Regions from separate parts of the Exiguobacterium sp. s7 genome, predicted to be linked through region 1. Evidence: riboswitches for the same ligand, from Rfam matches in the RefSeq annotation. Region 1 holds a riboswitch; the other holds the start of a gene.
The links. A riboswitch is a leader RNA that binds a small molecule or an ion and turns the genes downstream of it on or off. The one in region 1 is predicted to bind S-adenosylmethionine.

Region 1 (8,661 bases):
GTCGTGAAGACGCTGCACTATCTCGGACAATACCGTGTGCTCGGGCGCGGGGACACGGTCATCAAAAATATTTACTTCGCCGAGATCGAGCGCTTCGATGACCATCCGGCCGTTGACGAGACCGACGGCGCGGTTCTCATGAAGGAACTGCCAACGAATCTGCTCCGGAACAACCGGTACAGTTTCATGATGAAAGACCGGGTGCTCCCGGAAACGATGAAGGTGCTCCATGAAAAACGAATGGTTTGACCGGATCGAGGTCCTCCCTCCATATGCCGGTTATGCGGTCCACCGTGGCTGGTACGCTACGCGCGATGGTGAGGATGTCGTCGCCTATACGATCACGCCGACGCGACCGAACGGGCACGTCCTGTTTTATTTGCGCGGCGGAACAGGACGCATCGGGGACGTGCGCTTGCCTCGGTTGATGCAGTTCGCGGCCAAAGGCTTCCACGTCGTGGCGCCTGTTTATCGGGGTAACCATGGGGGGAGCGGGAAAGAGGACTTCGGCGGGGCCGATTTAGAGGATGTCTTGTCCCTCTATGATCGCGTCCATCGAACGGACACGCTCATTCATGCCCTTGGCTTCTCGCGCGGGGGCATGATGGCGTTGTCGCTCGCCGCGGAGCGGCCGCTCACGTCTGTGACGTCATGGGCGGGTGTCACCAATTTGGAATGGACGTACGAAGAGCAACGCTCGATGCGGAAAATGCTCCGCCGTATGACCGGGGGTGACCCGGAAGCGGCTCGTGAGGCGTATGTGGAGCGTTCACCCCTCTACAAGGACTGGGAGGCCCCGACGTTATTGATTCACGGGACAGACGACGAGCAAGTGCGGCTCCGCCATGCGACAGCCGTGGCCGAACGGATGGGGGAGCGGGCCGAACTTTGGATCGTCCCGTTCGCTCATCAACTCCCGTTTTGGGAAAAGTGGAAGACGACCGATGAGGCGATGGACTGGATGTTAGCCGTCGCACCAAAAAATGACTAGCGCCTAAATCAGGCGCTAGTCATTTTTTATTACACGATGATTGGGCCGGCTGCGACGACCGCCTCACTCGCTTTCGTGAATCGTTTGAAGTTGTCTTGGAACTTACGGGCGAGCGCTGCCGCCTCGGCGTCGTAGCGGGCCCCGTCTTTCCATGTGCCCCGTGGGTTGAGCACGTCGTCTGGCACCCCGTCGATGTGGCGTGGAATCTCGACGTTGAAGATGTCATGGCGCGTCGTCTCGACGTCACGGAGTTTCCCGTTGACGGCCGCGTTCACCATCGCCCGTGTATAGGCGAGCTTCATCCGCGATCCTTCGCCGTATGCGCCGCCGGTCCAACCGGTATTGACGAGATAGACGTCGACGTCATGTTTCTCGATCAACGTGCCGAGCATGTCGGCGTAGCGTTCCGGTGCGAGCGGCAAGAACGGTGACCCGAAACATGTCGAGAAGGTCGCCTGCGGCTCCGTCACGCCGCGCTCCGTGCCGGCTAGCTTCGACGTATAGCCTGACAAGAAGTGATACATCGCCTGCTCCTTCGTCAATTTGCTGATTGGAGGCAGGACGCCGTACGCGTCGGCCGTCAAGAAGACGATCGTGTTCGGATGCCCGGCTCGTGACGGAAGCATCGCGTTATCGATAAATTGAATCGGGTAGGCGGCCCGTGTGTTCTCAGTGAGTGAGATGTTCTTGTAGTCTGGTGCCCGTTCCTCGTCCAAGACGACGTTCTCAATCAACGAGCCAAATCGAATGGCATCGTAGATTTGAGGTTCGTTCTCACGCGACAAGTTGATCGTCTTCGCGTAGCAACCGCCTTCAATGTTGAAGACGCCGTCAGGAGACCAACCATGCTCGTCGTCCCCGATTAAATGACGTTCTGTGTCGGCCGATAGCGTCGTCTTTCCGGTACCCGATAGCCCGAAGAAGAGAGCCGTCTCGCCGGCGTCCGATACGTTCGCCGAGCAATGCATCGACAAGACGTGCTGTTCCGGTAACAGGAAGTTCATGACTGAGAAAATCGATTTTTTAATTTCGCCGCCGTATTCTGTTCCCCCGATCAGAATGGTCCGTTTGGCGAATGAGACGAGAATGAACGTTTCGGAGTTCGTCCCGTCGACTTCCGGATCGGCCTTATAGCTCGGTGCATAGATGACCGTGAACGGATCAAAGGCACCTCGTGTCGGCCATTCGCGCAAGAACAACTGTTTCGCGAACAAGTTGTGCCACGCGTATTCTGTGATGGCCCGCACTGGAAGCGTATAATGCTCGTCAGCCCCGGCAGACGCCTCGAGATAGTAGAGCTTGTCTTTCGTCTCGAGATGCGTGAGCACTTTATCGAGCAGTGCCGTGAACTTCTCTTCTGCGATCGGTTGGTTGACCGGACCCCAGTCTACTAAATGATTGCTGACTTCATCTTGCACGACGAATTTGTCTTTCGGTGACCGTCCTGTGAATTTACCTGTACTGACCGATAAAGCCCCGTCTTTCGTCAGTACGCCTTCCCCGTTGCGAATGGCTTCTTCCACCAATTCTGGAACCGTTAAGTTCCGCATCATGTCGGCACCTTTAATTAATTCTTCGATTTTCAGGAGCGTTGTCGCCATCCTGAATCCCACCTTTCCCCTAAATAGATGTGGATGAAATCCGCATACTTCCGCGTTTTATTAGTATGACGTTTTTATTATATGTGACATACTAATCAAAAACAAGCCTTTTTTATCCTTTAAAGTAAGCGCTTTCTTACACTGTCATTCTAACATATTCTGTACCAGGTCATAGTACAAAATCGAAAACCGACAAAAAAATGTTTGATATTTCACAAACATAACTATTGCGAGTTCGTGAAAAGTTTTACGAATTCAGTCGATACGCTTGACAGAACGGGGTGTCATTTATATGATGGTCTTCGTAACGGATACTCTTATTCTGAGCGGTGGAGGGAACAAGGCCCTACGAAGCCCAGCAACCGTCCGATTTGTCATTGTTATTCGGAAAAGGTGCTATCCTGAAGCGAAGCGCAAGCTTCGAACGATAAGAGGGTAAGGAAGAACGATTCAACCTTTCCCATTGAACATGGCGAAAGGTTTTTTTCATTACCGTCCCAAAGCAACGCGTAAGGGGAACGAGTACCGTCCACACATCACCCTTATTATAGGAGGTTTTTCGAAATGGCAAACTTGAACCGTCGACTTTTCACTTCGGAGTCCGTCACGGAAGGACATCCGGATAAAATTTGTGACCAAATCTCAGATGCGATTTTGGATGCGATTTTAGCTGAAGATCCAAACGCCCGCGTTGCGGCTGAGACATCTGTCACGACAGGTCTCGTGCTCGTAGCAGGTGAGATCACAACATCAACTTACGTGGATATCCCGAAAGTTGTTCGTGAAACAGTTCGTGAGATCGGCTACACACGTGCAAAATATGGTTTTGATGCAGAGACTTGTGCTGTCCTCACATCGATTGATGAGCAATCGGTAGACATCGCCCAAGGTGTCGACCAAGCGCTTGAAGCTCGTGAAGGACAAATGACTGAAGAAGAAATCGATGCGATCGGCGCTGGTGACCAAGGTCTCATGTTCGGTTACGCAACAAAAGAGACACCAGAACTCATGCCGCTCCCGATTTCACTCGCACACAAATTGTCACGTCGTTTGGCAGAAGTTCGTAAGAACGGCACGCTCGCTTACCTTCGTCCTGATGGTAAGACACAAGTGACGGTCGAATACGACGAAGCGAACAACCCAGTTCGCATCGACACAATCGTTATCTCGACGCAACACGCCGAAGACATCACACTCGAACAAATCCAAGCTGATTTGAAAGAGCACGTCATCGACGCGGTCATCCCGTCTGAACTCATCGACGCGGATACAAAATACTTCATCAACCCGACTGGCCGTTTCGTCATCGGTGGACCACAAGGGGATGCAGGCCTCACAGGACGTAAGATCATCGTCGATACGTACGGTGGTTACGCTCGCCACGGCGGCGGCGCGTTCTCAGGTAAAGATCCAACCAAAGTTGACCGTTCAGCGGCGTACGCGGCTCGTTACGTAGCGAAAAACCTCGTTGCAGCGGGACTTGCTGACAAAGCAGAAGTTCAACTTGCATACGCGATCGGCGTTGCCCACCCGGTATCGATCGCAGTCGACACGTTCGGCACAGGCAAATTGAGCGAGACTGAGCTCGTCGAACTCATTCGCGAGAACTTCGACCTCCGTCCGGCCGGCATCATCAAGATGCTCGACCTTCGCCGTCCAATCTACAAGCAGACAGCAGCTTACGGCCACTTCGGTCGTACAGACGTTGAACTCCCATGGGAGCAAACGGATAAAGCGGCAGTGCTTGAAGAAGGCGCGAAACGCTTCGCATAAGACAGTAAAAACGACCTTTCTCAGTGAAAGGTCGTTTTTTTGTTAGGCTTGTGTTTTGTTGTCATTCGATGATTCGTTATTGCTTGATGACGTGTCGGATGAAGTTTCTTGCCCGAGCGCCGTATCTTTCGCATCGACGACTTTCTCGCCGATCGATTGAAGATCTGACTTCGCTTCTTGCGCCGTGCCGACGACTTTGTTCACGTCTTCTTTGACCGTGTCGACTTCACCAGCGACTTTCTCGTATACGTTTTGAACGTCAGTGGCAACTTCTTGGATGATTCCAGAAGCCGATTTCACTTGGTCAATGACTTGTGAGGCCTTTCCGGCTGGGTCTTGTTTGACCGTATCGACGAGACCGCCGACCGACGATTTCGCGCTCGAGAACGATTGTTTCGTGTTCTCACGGTTCGACGTGCTAAGTAAGGCAAGCAGACCGCCGACGAGGGCGCCGAGGAGCATCCCGGTCACGACGGTGATTTTAGGGCCACCTGCATTTGCTTGGTCAAACTGACGATTTGGATTGTTGGCTTGCTCTACTTTTGGATCATGTTGTAGTTTCGGTTCCATAGTAACACTCCTTTTTGTAAGTTGGCATTGATACTCTTATACCCGAGTCAAAATGGAAAATAACGTCTTCCTTCATTTCGACATCAAAAAGTAATGAGCGGGCAGGATATTTTTTTGCTGATGGGGAATGATACTACTAGATTGGCCAAAAGGGGGATGCCGTTATGAAGATCAGGGAAGCTGTACCAGAAGATGCCGCCACCATCCGCGATATTGCGCTCGCAACGGTCAGTGAACAAGACGAGGTTCGTTCAAAAGTAATGGAACGGGCTTATCAGCAAGAAGAGATCGTCCGCGCCATCAGTTCAAGCGAGGAAGCGAAAGAGCAGTTGTTCATTGTCGGTGAAGCCGAAGGCGACGTCATCGGGTTCTATCATGCGATCGACCGCGGGGATACGTGGGAAGTGCTCCGACTCTATCTTCATCCGACCCATCACCGACAAGGTCTCGGAACGGCCTTATTGTCTCATCTGCGCGAACGTAAAGTTCAACCGATCGAACTGTACGTCGAGAGTTCGAACGAGCAGGCGATTGCCTTTTTGAACCATGAGGCGTTCATCGAGTTGAATCGGATTCAAGAGGAAGTGTACGACCAACCGATGGAACTGATTCATTTGCGCTATGACCCGAGCTAAGACCCTAGACGGATTTTCTGACAAACATCAGTCTCGGCTGATGTTTTTTGTTAGTATAAAAACATGGACATAATAAAATGAGGTGACAGTATGACATACGAAGAAGAATCACGAAAAGGGGTCATCGTGATCGTCTATCCGCTCCAGTTCACGTCACGCTTGAGCGAGGCGTTTTTAGGACGGTTACGTGACGAATATGAAGTTCTCGTCGTGACCGGACAGACGGTCGGCTTGACGGCGGAAGACCATAAGCTGTTAATCAAGAACACGCTACGCGAGGCGAGCCAGTACAAACTGCCGATTCACGTCATCGCCTTCAGTCTCGGGGCGTTGTTAACGAACCGATTGCTCCAGGAATACGATGTGCCGCTCGGCAGTTTGACATATATCTCACCCTTGTTCGACTGGCATCCGTCCCGCCAAATCGGCGGATTGAAACAAGTCGTCGCGAGTGCGGTCGACCGTTTCCGTCCGGATTTGCCGCTCGGCATGATGACGTTCATGGGTGCAGGCGAAGAGTCGTCCCGCTTTGGTGAGATCACCTACGGGCAATACCGGGAAATCGAGGAAGAAATCGTCGAGCATCAAGAAGAGAAGAAACATTTGCCGCGCCTCCCACTCGCTTGCTTCTATGCGCCGGACGATCGCTTCGCCGATGTGAAGCTGACGCTCAACGTCTGTCGAAAAATCGGCGGCGATCAAGTATACATCCGCCGGCTCGAAGGCTTCCCGCATTTCGGCTATGAACGATTGAACACGAAGTTCGCGGAGACGCTCATCACGTTTTATGAATTGATCCGAGAATGACAAAACAGGCGACTCGCTCGAGTCGCCTGTTTTCATGCACGTTTTTCAATCGCCACGATGAACGGGGGATGATTGATTTGATTGATGAAGCCGTAACGGAGGACGCCGGCCCGCTTTTGGTCGAGTGCCTCGACGTAGGCGAGCACCTCGTCGCGCTCGATTTTGCCGCTATCATGGCCATGATAGATGACGACGACGATGACACCACCGACGGCCATGACGTCGAGCAGTTGCTCGAGGGCGTCGATGGTCGTATTGCCCGTCGTCGTGACCGACTTGTCGCTTCCCGGTAAATAACCGAGGTTGAACACGGCGGCTGTGATCGGGCGGGTCTCGTCCGCTACAATTTCTCGGACGGTGTCATGGCTGTCGTGGATGACAGTGACGCGGTCCGTCAATGCTGCTTCCTCGATGCGAATGCGTGTCGCCTCGACCGCCGCTGCTTGGACATCAAACGCGTAGACGTGTCCCGCCGCCTCGACGAGTTCGGCTAAAAATAATGTATCGTGCCCGTTGCCGGCCGTCATATCGATGGCGACGGCACCAGGTGTGACGTGTTCACGGAGTAGGTACTTCGCGAACGGTAAGACTCTCATTAATCCCATGGCTCTCATCCTTCTTTTTTCCTTGGAAGGAATCACGACGCACTAGTTCGGCATCGATGGCGTTCAAAACGGCCATCTTGTGCCGGCTCCACGTCGGACCGATCAACAGATCCGGTGGCCCGTCACCGGTCAACCGATGGATGACGATCTCGGGCGGTAACGTCTCAAGCTGGTCGCAGACGAGGGAGACGTAAGTCGTCTCGTCCATGAGCTCGAGCAATCCTTTTTCGTACTGACGGGCGAGCGGCGTGTGCTTCAAGACGTGGAGCAAATGGATCTTGATTCCTTGTATGTCCATTTTAGCAACTTCTCGCGCCGTGTCGAGCATCATCTCTGTCGTCTCGCCAGGGAGACCGTTAATGATATGGACAACCACGCTTATATTGCGTCGGCGGAGCTTGGCGAGACCTTCGAGGAACGTCTTATAGTCATGGCCACGATTGATTTTTTTCGCTGTCGCATCGTGAATCGTCTGTAGACCGAGTTCGACCGTGAGGGACGTCCGCTCGTTCAACTCGGCGAGATAGTCGACGACGTCGTCCGGCAGACAGTCCGGTCGGGTCGCGATCGATAGACCGACGACACCTTCCTCTTTAAGGGCAGGCTCGAACAATTCCCGGAGCCGGGCGACGGGGGCATACGTGTTGCTGAACGCTTGGAAGTAAGCGATGTAGCGGGCTTCTTTCCACTTTCGATGCAACCGTGCTTTCACTTCGGCAAATTGGACCGGGATCGGATCGCAGGCGTTGCCGGCAAAATCACCGCTGCCGTCGTCCGAACAGAACGTACAGCCGCCCTTCGAGACGAGCCCGTCCCGGTTCGGACAAGTGAAACCGCCGTCGAGCGGTACCTTGAACACTTTCCCGCCGAACTCACGGCGATATGCTTCATTTAATTTGTGGTATCTGGCGTCACCAAATGGATGTTGCATGAATATCCTCTCCTTCTTTGCTCATGCTATCACAAGCTCTCCTCGTGTTTACTTCATAATAAGTAATTTTTCTTGACAGTTATGGGGCGTTCCGTTAGCTTGGAGAAGGACTTATTCTTGATTCGGCCGTCGTGCCGAATTTTTATCGTTAAACGGGAATGAAAGGAGTAACTGGTATGAACAATAAAATGCCGATTTCGGTATGGATTTTGGTCATTGCGATGGCGCTTAATACAACGGCGGCGTCTTTTTTATGGCCATTTAACACACTCTATATAAATGGATATTTAGGCGAATCGATGACGCTCGCAGGGATTGCCCTCCTCGTCAACTCGGCGCTCGCCATCGCTGGGAACTATATCGGGGGCACGCTGTTTGACCGGATCGGCGGGAAGCGGACGCTCATCCTCGCGGTCGGGCTGTTGCTCGCGAGCTCGCTCGGCTTCTTGTTGTTTCATGCCACATTCCTCGGTTACTTGGGCTGGCTTGGATTGATTGGGTTTTCGGGTGGCCTCGTCTTCCCGACAGTATACGCTTTTGCTGGCTTGATCTGGCCGGAAGGGGGGCGACGATCGTTCAACGCGATTTATGTCGCCCAAAACGTCGGGGTCGCCCTCGGGACAGCGATGAGCGGGCAAATCGCGCGCATCGACATCGAGTGGATCTTTTACGCGAACTTCTTCTTATCGGTCTTGTTCGTCGTCGTCCTCTTGTTCGGGCTCCGTTATTTGAAAGACCCGGCCCGTCC
Region 2 (8,661 bases), on a different contig from region 1:
GTTCCTGCCGCTCGCCGGTTTGATTCTGGCCATCATCTTGAACACGGTCGTGCAAAAGTATCAAGTCGGTTGGTGGTTCCGCGTCGACATCCCGGTCCGCGATTTTCTGAGCATCGCGTTTTATACGTATATCGTCAGTCTCGTCTTCATTTTGGCGGCCTCGTTGTTCCGGGAGACGAATTTACTAGTCGTCAGTAGCATCGCTGCCGCGTTGACGTTCTTCATCAAGCGGCTCATCATCCAAAAAGGCCGGCAAGACGCCTTTAAATCGTTGATTGAACAGTATGATGAGGCAAAAGAAGCCGTGTCGTTATCGCAGAGCGAGGCGCAAGCCATCGAAGTGTTTCTCAGTCAATGTGAGCGGCTCAATCACTATGACGAAGGGTTCGTCGAGTTTAAACTGTTCGACCGTACCCTGTACTTTGATTTGAAGACGCGTCAGCCGATTGACCGTCACATCGTGTTCGATTTGCTCGATCACGCTTATCCGAACGAAGCCTCGGTCGAATATGAGATGCGCTTCGAATGGGACGCACCACTGTCGAACGAATTTGACGACGACTATCATAGTTTCATCTCGGTTCGGTCCGAGGAGATCGAAGGGATTCGCACGTGGCTCGTCATGACGGGTGAACACGTCTATGGGTATCCCCCGACCATCCAACGTGAAATCGTCAAACTTCTCAAGTCGTTCAACCGGACGATCAGCCGTTGCCATGAGCGCGACCGTCTTTACACGGAAAGTCGGACCGACAGCTTGACGCTGCTCGCGAATGCACGCGCGTTTTACGAATACGGGATTCAACAAATCTCGGACGGTTCGATGTATCCGATTTCGGTCGCGATGCTCGACATCGACTTTTTCAAAAAAATCAACGATGTGCACGGACATCAAGTCGGGGACAGTGTGCTCCAAGAGTTTGGACGGCGGATTCGCCAGGCACTCCGCACCGAAGATTTTGCCGCCCGTTACGGCGGTGAAGAGTTCATCTTGCTATTGAATCGTTGCGATGTCGAACAGGCAATCGAGATCGCCGAACGGATCCGGCAACAAATCGAGAACAAACCGTTCCACGTCGACGGAATCGATATCCCCGTCACCGCTTCGATCGGTGTCGACACGATTCAGGCGTTCGGTGACAAACGCCTCGACGATACGATCCGTAACGCTGACCGGGCCCTCTACGTCGGCGGGAAGTACGCCGGACGCAACCGCGTCGCCCATTACAATTTCTTAACGACCTGACTCACCCCCACGTTCACCGCGTGGGGGTTTGCTATTGACAAGCGGATTTGAAACAGGTACGTTAGGGAACGTGTCTTATAATTAAATATCACAACTTTTTTATCAAGAGAGACTGAGGGACTGGCCCAGTGACGTCTCGGCAGCGGGTAACCTGTGCCAAATCCAGCGAGCAGTCTGCTCGAAAGATGAAAAAAGTGTTTTCTTGTAGAGAGAGCCTTTTTTCAGAAGGCTCTCTTTTTATTTTATGAATGAGGTGAATCGATTGGAACAACCGACAGCTAACAAATGGGCACTATTGCCTTTGCTCGTCTTCCTCGTCTTCTTTATCGGGGCAGGCATCTACTATAACGACTTTTATAAATTCCCGGTCCTGATCGCGGCGTTGATCGCGGTCATCGTCGCGGCGATGATGACGAAAGGCAGCGTCACTCAGACGGTCGAGCGTGTCGCCCAAGGTGCGGGGAACCCCGGCATTTTGATCATGGTCTTCATCTTCTTGCTCGCCGGAGTGTTCTCGAGTGTCGCCGAAGCAATCGGCGCAATCGACGCGACCGTCAATGCGGCGCTGACATTTTTACCGTCCTCGCTTCTACTGAGCGGTTTATTCGTCATCGCGGCTTTCATCTCGATGGCGATGGGAACGTCGACGGGCACGATTGCCGCCCTCGCCCCGATCGCGCTCGGTATCCACGAAGAAAGTGTCGTCAATATCGCCATCGCGGCGGCTGCCGTCGTCGGTGGTGCCATGTTCGGGGACAACTTGTCGTTCATCTCGGACACGACAATCGCTGCCGTCCGGACCCAGCGTACCAATATGCGTGACAAATTCCGAACCAACTTTTGGATTGTCCTCCCGGCCGCCCTTATCACAATCGTCCTCTTATCGGTGTTATCGAGTGGAGAATCGACTGTCGATGCAGCCGCGTTCGAATGGTATAAACTCATTCCATACCTCGCCGTCATCGCTCTCGCCTTGACCGGGTTGAACGTCATTCTCGTTTTGCTTGGCGGGATTGCCTTGACCGGCATCATCGGTTTGATCGATGGGAGTTTGGCTGTCACTTCATACGTCACGGCTATGGCAGACGGGATGATGGGTATGGCCGAGATTTCGCTCTTGACGCTCCTCATGGGCGGACTCGTCGGACTCATCTCGCATAACGGCGGGCTCACTTACTTGCGTGACGCGCTCACGTCGCGGATTCAAAAACGTGCCGGTGCCGAATGGAGCATCGCCGGGCTCGTCAGCGCGACGAACGTTGCGACGGCGAACAACACGATCTCGATTCTCGTGGCCGGTCCGCTCGCCGCCAATATCGCCGACACGTATGACATCGAGCGAAAGAAATCAGCGAGTGTGCTCGACATCTTCTCGTGTGGCGTCCAAGGCCTGTTGCCTTATGGGGCACAGCTGCTCATCGCCGCCGAATTGACGAATACGGCGTCACCAGCGCTCGTCCCGTATATGTTCTATCCATTCCTGCTCTTCATTTGCGGAGGGCTGGCCATCGTCTTTAACTTCCCGCGTTTCAAAAAGCGCGCCTGACCAAAACGACCCTTTGAAGCACTAGCTTCGAAGGGTCGTTTGACGTTTCGTTTCACGTTCACGTTGAAGTTGTTCGTTGCGTTTTTTGAAGGCGCGCCGCTTGAGCAATTCCTCGAGGCCACGGCTGATCGCCCAAAGAACAAACAGTAACAGTCCAAGCATCGATAAGCGGAACGGACTTTGAATAAACTCTTCCCACTGGTCACCAATGACCGAAAAAATCAAGACGACAAGCAGTTTCCCGAACCCCGCCGCCATGATGAATGTCCGAAGCGGCATTTGAATGAGGGCAAGTAAGTATGTGATCAAACTGACCGGGATGAACGGGAGCGAATATAAAAACCCAAGCGAGATCGGGCTCATATGGTTGATGCGTTCCAGCCAATATACCCCTTGTTTATGTTTTTCGAGCCACCGTGTCATCGGTTTACGGAATACGTAACGGACGGCTGTAAAGACAAGAATCGTCCCTAGTAAACTACCGACCCAAGACAATAACGTCCCGAGCAAGAACCCATACGTGGCCGCGTTCGCCGAAATGATGAGGACGAGCGGAAGAAATGGAAAGATCGCCTCAAGGAACGGCGCCCCTAGTCCTGCCCATGGGCCTCCCGGAAGCTCTTGCAGCCATTCAATCAGTTGGATAATCCATTGTTGGAGTGATGTGAGCATATCAGTTTCCACCTTCGACTTTCATTAATACCTTTTACCCGATTTCGCTCAGGAAGACGCATCCCCCTGCACGCCAGTAAAAAAAATAAAAAGTATTTGCGAAATTTCGCTGTGATATCTATCATATAATATGGACTTGTGGTTGCAGGCAAGTCCGCTCGTCGAACGACACAACCCAACGTTCGTTTTCCTGCAAAAAACTGAACACAGGGGAGTAATAACATGGAAACAAAACCAATGCGGGTCTTGCTGTACTATAAGTACGTCAACATCGAAGACCCAGAAACGCTCACACAAGAGCACCTCAAGTATTGTAAGGACCTTGGCATCAAAGGACGGATCTTGATTTCTTCCGAAGGAATCAACGGAACGTGCTCTGGGACTTGGGAACAGACCGAGCAATACATGAACGACTTGAAAGCGAACCCGCTTTTCAGCGATATCGAGTTCAAAATCGATGAAGTCGAAGAGCATGCGTTCAAAAAAATCTTTGTCCGTCATAAGAAAGAGCTTGTGACGTGGCGCTTTGATGGTGAGTTCGACGTTCCTAAACAGCACGGTGCGTACCTCGAACCGGCAGAATGGAAAGAGATGATGAATCGCGACGATGTCGTCATCCTCGATGTTCGTAACAACTACGAGTACGATCTTGGTCACTTTAAAAATGCGATCAAAATCGACGTAGAGGCTTCTCGTTACATGCCAGATTGGCTCGAAGAGAACAAGGACCTCTACGAAGGGAAAACCTTACTCACGTACTGTACCGGAGGCGTCCGTTGCGAGAAATTTACCGCATATATGCGTGACCAAGGTCACGACAACATTTTCCACCTAAAAGGCGGCGTCGCCATGTACGGCAAAGACGACGCCACGAAAGGCGAAAATTGGGAAGGCGAGCTCTACGTCTTTGACGAGCGCATCAACGTCCCAGTCAACACGGTCAATCCGTCGGTTGTTTCCGAGTGCATGCACTGTGGGACGAAGACGGTCCGTTACGTTAATTGTGCCAACCCGGTGTGTAATGCTCAACACTTCTGTTGTGAAGAGTGTGAACCGAAACAAATGCGTTCATGCTCGAAAGAGTGCCAGGAGCATCCACGTAACCGCTATATCATCGAGAATATCGCGGACAAACTTCAGGAGACTGAAGGCGTCGTCGGGTAACAAAAATCGACCGAGAAGCACTTCGAGCCTATGCTCGAGGTGCTTTTTTTGACAAAAACTTTACGTCTAGTGCCTGAAAGAATCGGGTATAGTGTAGATACCATTGTCAGACAGGAAGTGAATCGATTGCTCTTTAACGAACCTTTACTCGCCGCCTTGCTCGCGTGGTTCATCGCCCAAGCGGCCAAGCTCGTAACCGAACTCATTAAAACACGAGATTTTGAACTTGAAATCATGTTTGCCTCAGGTGGGATGCCAAGTTCCCACTCCTCGACCGTCGTCGCATTGACGACCGTGATCGGGCGTATCGAAGGGCTCGACTCCAGCATGTTCGCGCTCGCCCTGATTTTCGCGACGATCGTCATGTACGATGCGACCGGTGTCCGGCAAGCGGTCGGGTTCCAAGCCCGTTTGTTGAACGACTATTTCAAAGGCATCAAACATGAGACACCGATTTTAAATGAGTTGGTCGGTCACACCCCGTTCCAAGTCATCGTCGGTGCCCTGCTCGGTCTCGTCATCGGATTGTTTTTCCCGATTTAAGCTGAATTTTAGAGGCATGTCGCCCCTTCTTCTCAAAACACTTCCATCTTTTTGTGAACTTTCACAACAGAGACGGTATAGTGAGAGAGAGGAGGAATCGACATGCCTTTTTTGCAGAAATCTTATGAATCGCTCGATACACTCGCCGAAGCAATCGGACAAGCGATTCGGGCCCCAATCACGATTGAAAATCGCCACCACCAGTTGCTCGCCTACAGCACCCACCCCGACTCGACCGACCCGGCCCGCATCGCGACCATCATCGGCCGTCGTGTGCCGGAAGCGGTCATCGAGGACTTATGGGAAAGTGGAATCCTGCAAGAAGTGATCGACCGAGACGAACCGGTCGTCATCCCAGCCCGGGTGGCTGTCGGTTTAGGCGAACGTGCCGCTGTCGTTATCAAACAACAGGACGATGTGCTCGGTTATATTTGGAGCCTGGCCCGAACGACCCCGTTCTCGGAACAAGAGCTCACTGTGTTAAAAGAAGGCGCGAGCATCGCTAAAAAATTGCTCATGACCATCGCCATGCATGAGCGGCGCATCGATGCCGAGCTCGAGCGTTTCTTTTTAGAGGTGTTGGCCAGCCCCAATTTGTCGCCCGCTCATCGCGATCGTTTGAACGAACTCGCCCCGATTGCTGTCGCCAGCCGACTCACCATCATCGAGTGCGGCCAACCGATCACCCCACAGCTGGCGGAGCGATTGTTTTATGTTCTCGCGACCCAACAAGCGATCGAGGTCGTGTTGCACGCCATCGATGGTCAACAGCTACTCGTCTGGCATTATATGAAATCGGAGTTAGCCGAGGAAGAGACGGCACTTTTGCAGTGGGCCAATCGCTTCGAGACACAGCTCCGAGAGAAATTCACGGAAGTCGATCCACGTTTAGGCGTCAGCCGTCGTTTCTTTGAGAGCGACATGCTGTATGCCGCGATGGAAGAAGCACGACAGGTCACGTCGCTTCGTCGGAAGTTCCCCTATGAGCTTGCCGCGACGCACACGTTCGAACAAATCGGGATTTATCAGCTCGTCCCAGATCTCGCTCGCCGAATCGGGCTTCGGCTCGAAACGCATCCGACCATCGAGCGTTTGCAGGCATATGATGTCGCCCATCATACCGAGCTCGTCACGACGCTCGAGTGGTATTTCTATTTTGATGGGAACGTCAAACGCGTCGCCGCCCATCTTCACATCCACCCGAATACCGTGCTCTATCGGATTCGCCGCATCGAGGAACTGACGAATATTACGCAAGTCTCACTGCCCGAACGAGCCGCTGTTTACCTCGCCATCAAGGCAGGCCAATACCGACAAGATGATTGATGCCTGCTTTGTGATTTTTCACAAAGTGGGCATTGTCATTTTTAGAATCCATGCTAAAGACAGCGTTTTCGGATGGGGCTATACTAGAGGTGTGAACAAATTGTATCAGTAGAGAGAAAGGGGAACTTTACATGAAAATCGGGGTATTGAAAGAAATCAAAAACAATGAAAACCGCGTCGCCTTGACGCCGATGGGTGCAGCCGTATTAACTGAGCTTGGACACGAGGTTCTCGTCGAGACGGAAGCCGGTGTCGGGAGCGGCTTCACGAACATGGAGTATGTCGATGCAGGGGCGACAATCGTCGACACAGCCGCAGACGTTTGGGGAAACGTCGAATTAGCGTTGAAAGTAAAAGAACCGCAACCGTCTGAATATCGTTATTTCCGTCCGGACTTGACGCTCTTCACCTACTTGCACTTGGCAGCCGAACCAGAACTCACGAAAGCACTCGTCGATTCAGGCGTGACGGCGATCGCTTACGAGACGGTTGAAATCGACCGCACGTTGCCGCTCCTCACACCGATGAGCGAAGTGGCTGGACGGATGGCCGCTCAAATCGGGGCCCAAATCCTTGAAAAACCGCACGGCGGAAAAGGGATTCTCTTGTCTGGCTTGCCTGGCGTACCGCGTGCGAACGTCACCGTCATCGGGGGCGGTGTCGTCGGGATGAACGCAGCCCGCATCGCTATCGGTCTCGGTGCCAACGTCACGATCATGGACATCAGTCCAGCCCGCCTGCGCCAAATCGACGACCAATTCGGTAACACGATTAACACGCTGATCTCAAACAGCTACAATATCGCCAAACAAGTGGCTGACAGTGACCTCGTCATCGGGGCCGTGCTCATCCCGGGCGCGAAAGCACCAAAACTCGTCACGAAAGAAATGGTCCAACAGATGTCACCAGGATCGGTCATCGTCGATGTCGCCATCGACCAAGGCGGAATCTGCGAAACGATCGATCACATCACGACGCATGACGCACCGACGTATGAGCGCTATGGCGTGCAACATTATGCCGTCGCCAACATGCCTGGTGCCGTCCCACGCACGTCGACACTCGGTTTGACGAACGCCACGATGCCGTATATCGTCGAGTGCGCTCAAAAAGGGATTTTCCCGGCGCTTCGTGAAAACGCGGCGTTACTCAAAGGCTTGAACGTCATCGACGGGACAGTCACGTATGAGGCTGTCGCGCGTGACCTCGGCTACACGTTCGTGGCGCCTGCTGAAGCGGTCACAAAACAATTACAAGCGTAAGGACCAAACCGACAGAACTATTCTGTCGGTTTTTATGTCGTCACATCATCAAAAAACGCTCGAACCGGTTGGTTCGAGCGTTTTCGTGCTTATGCGTTTTCGACGGCGATATCCTCACCAATGATTTTGACTTCTGGTTCAAGCTCAATCTCGAACTTCGCCTTCACCGTCGCTTGGACGTGACGGATGAGCGAGATATATTCAGTCGCCGTCGCTTCATCGATATTGACGATGAATCCGGCGTGCTTGAGCGAGACCTCCGCCCCGCCAATCCGCTTCCCTTGTAGGCCGCAGTCTTGAATCAATTTACCGGCAAAGTAACCAGGCGGTCGTTTAAAGACGCTACCACACGATGGGTATTCAAGCGGTTGTTTCGACTCGCGCTTGTGCGTCAAGTCATCCATCACTTCTTTGATCGCCTCATAGCCGAGCGGCTCGAGTTCGAACGTCGCTTCGAGGACAATCAGCCCGTCTTTAGAAACTCGGCTCGTCCGATAATCGAGGTCGAGCTCTTCTTTCGTGAGCGTCATGAGTTCGCCTTCTGGTGACAAGACGACCGCGCTCGCGATGACGTCTTTCGTCTCTCCACCGTAGGCGCCTGCGTTCATGTAGACTGCGCCACCGACCGTCCCCGGGATGCCACAGGCGAATTCTAAGCCTGATAGTTCCTCGGTGAGCGCTTGGCGTGACACATCGATGATGGCCGCGCCGGCTTGGGCGATCAATTGATTCCCATCGCGACGAATCGTTTTCAACTCGTTCAAGTTCAAGACGATTCCGCGAAGGCCGCCGTCACGGACAATCAAGTTTGATCCAAACCCGAGAATCATGAACGGGACGCTCTCGCGATGAGCAAGTTCAAGCACGGCTTGTACTTCCTCGTACGTGTGCGGGGCCACGAA

Region 2: another riboswitch for S-adenosylmethionine. It lies ahead of KNP79_RS06165 (Na+/H+ antiporter NhaC family protein); the one in region 1 lies ahead of metK (methionine adenosyltransferase).

The regions. Positions count from the first base shown of each region.
Region 1 is NZ_JACSLO010000002.1:95,767-104,427, forward strand. It holds gene ytkD (RNA deprotection pyrophosphohydrolase) at 1-249, shown strand, start outside; gene KNP79_RS03070 (alpha/beta hydrolase family protein) at 230-991, shown strand; gene pckA (phosphoenolpyruvate carboxykinase (ATP)) at 1,021-2,592, opposite strand; SAM riboswitch class I at 2,907-3,026, shown strand; gene metK (methionine adenosyltransferase) at 3,157-4,365, shown strand; gene KNP79_RS03085 (hypothetical protein) at 4,408-4,935, opposite strand; gene KNP79_RS03090 (GNAT family N-acetyltransferase) at 5,100-5,570, shown strand; gene KNP79_RS03095 (alpha/beta fold hydrolase) at 5,661-6,377, shown strand; gene mnmM (tRNA 5-(aminomethyl)-2-thiouridylate-methyltransferase MnmM) at 6,410-6,982, opposite strand; gene mnmL (tRNA modification radical SAM protein MnmL/YtqA) at 6,936-7,913, opposite strand; gene KNP79_RS03110 (MDR family MFS transporter) at 8,090-8,661, shown strand, end outside.
Region 2 is NZ_JACSLO010000003.1:208,346-217,006, reverse strand. It holds gene KNP79_RS06170 (GGDEF domain-containing protein) at 1-1,246, shown strand, start outside; SAM riboswitch class I at 1,343-1,438, shown strand; gene KNP79_RS06165 (Na+/H+ antiporter NhaC family protein) at 1,491-2,792, shown strand; gene KNP79_RS06160 (TVP38/TMEM64 family protein) at 2,814-3,464, opposite strand; gene trhO (oxygen-dependent tRNA uridine(34) hydroxylase TrhO) at 3,687-4,628, shown strand; gene KNP79_RS06150 (divergent PAP2 family protein) at 4,746-5,171, shown strand; gene KNP79_RS06145 (PucR family transcriptional regulator) at 5,274-6,497, shown strand; gene ald (alanine dehydrogenase) at 6,629-7,759, shown strand; gene murB (UDP-N-acetylmuramate dehydrogenase) at 7,849-8,661, opposite strand, start outside.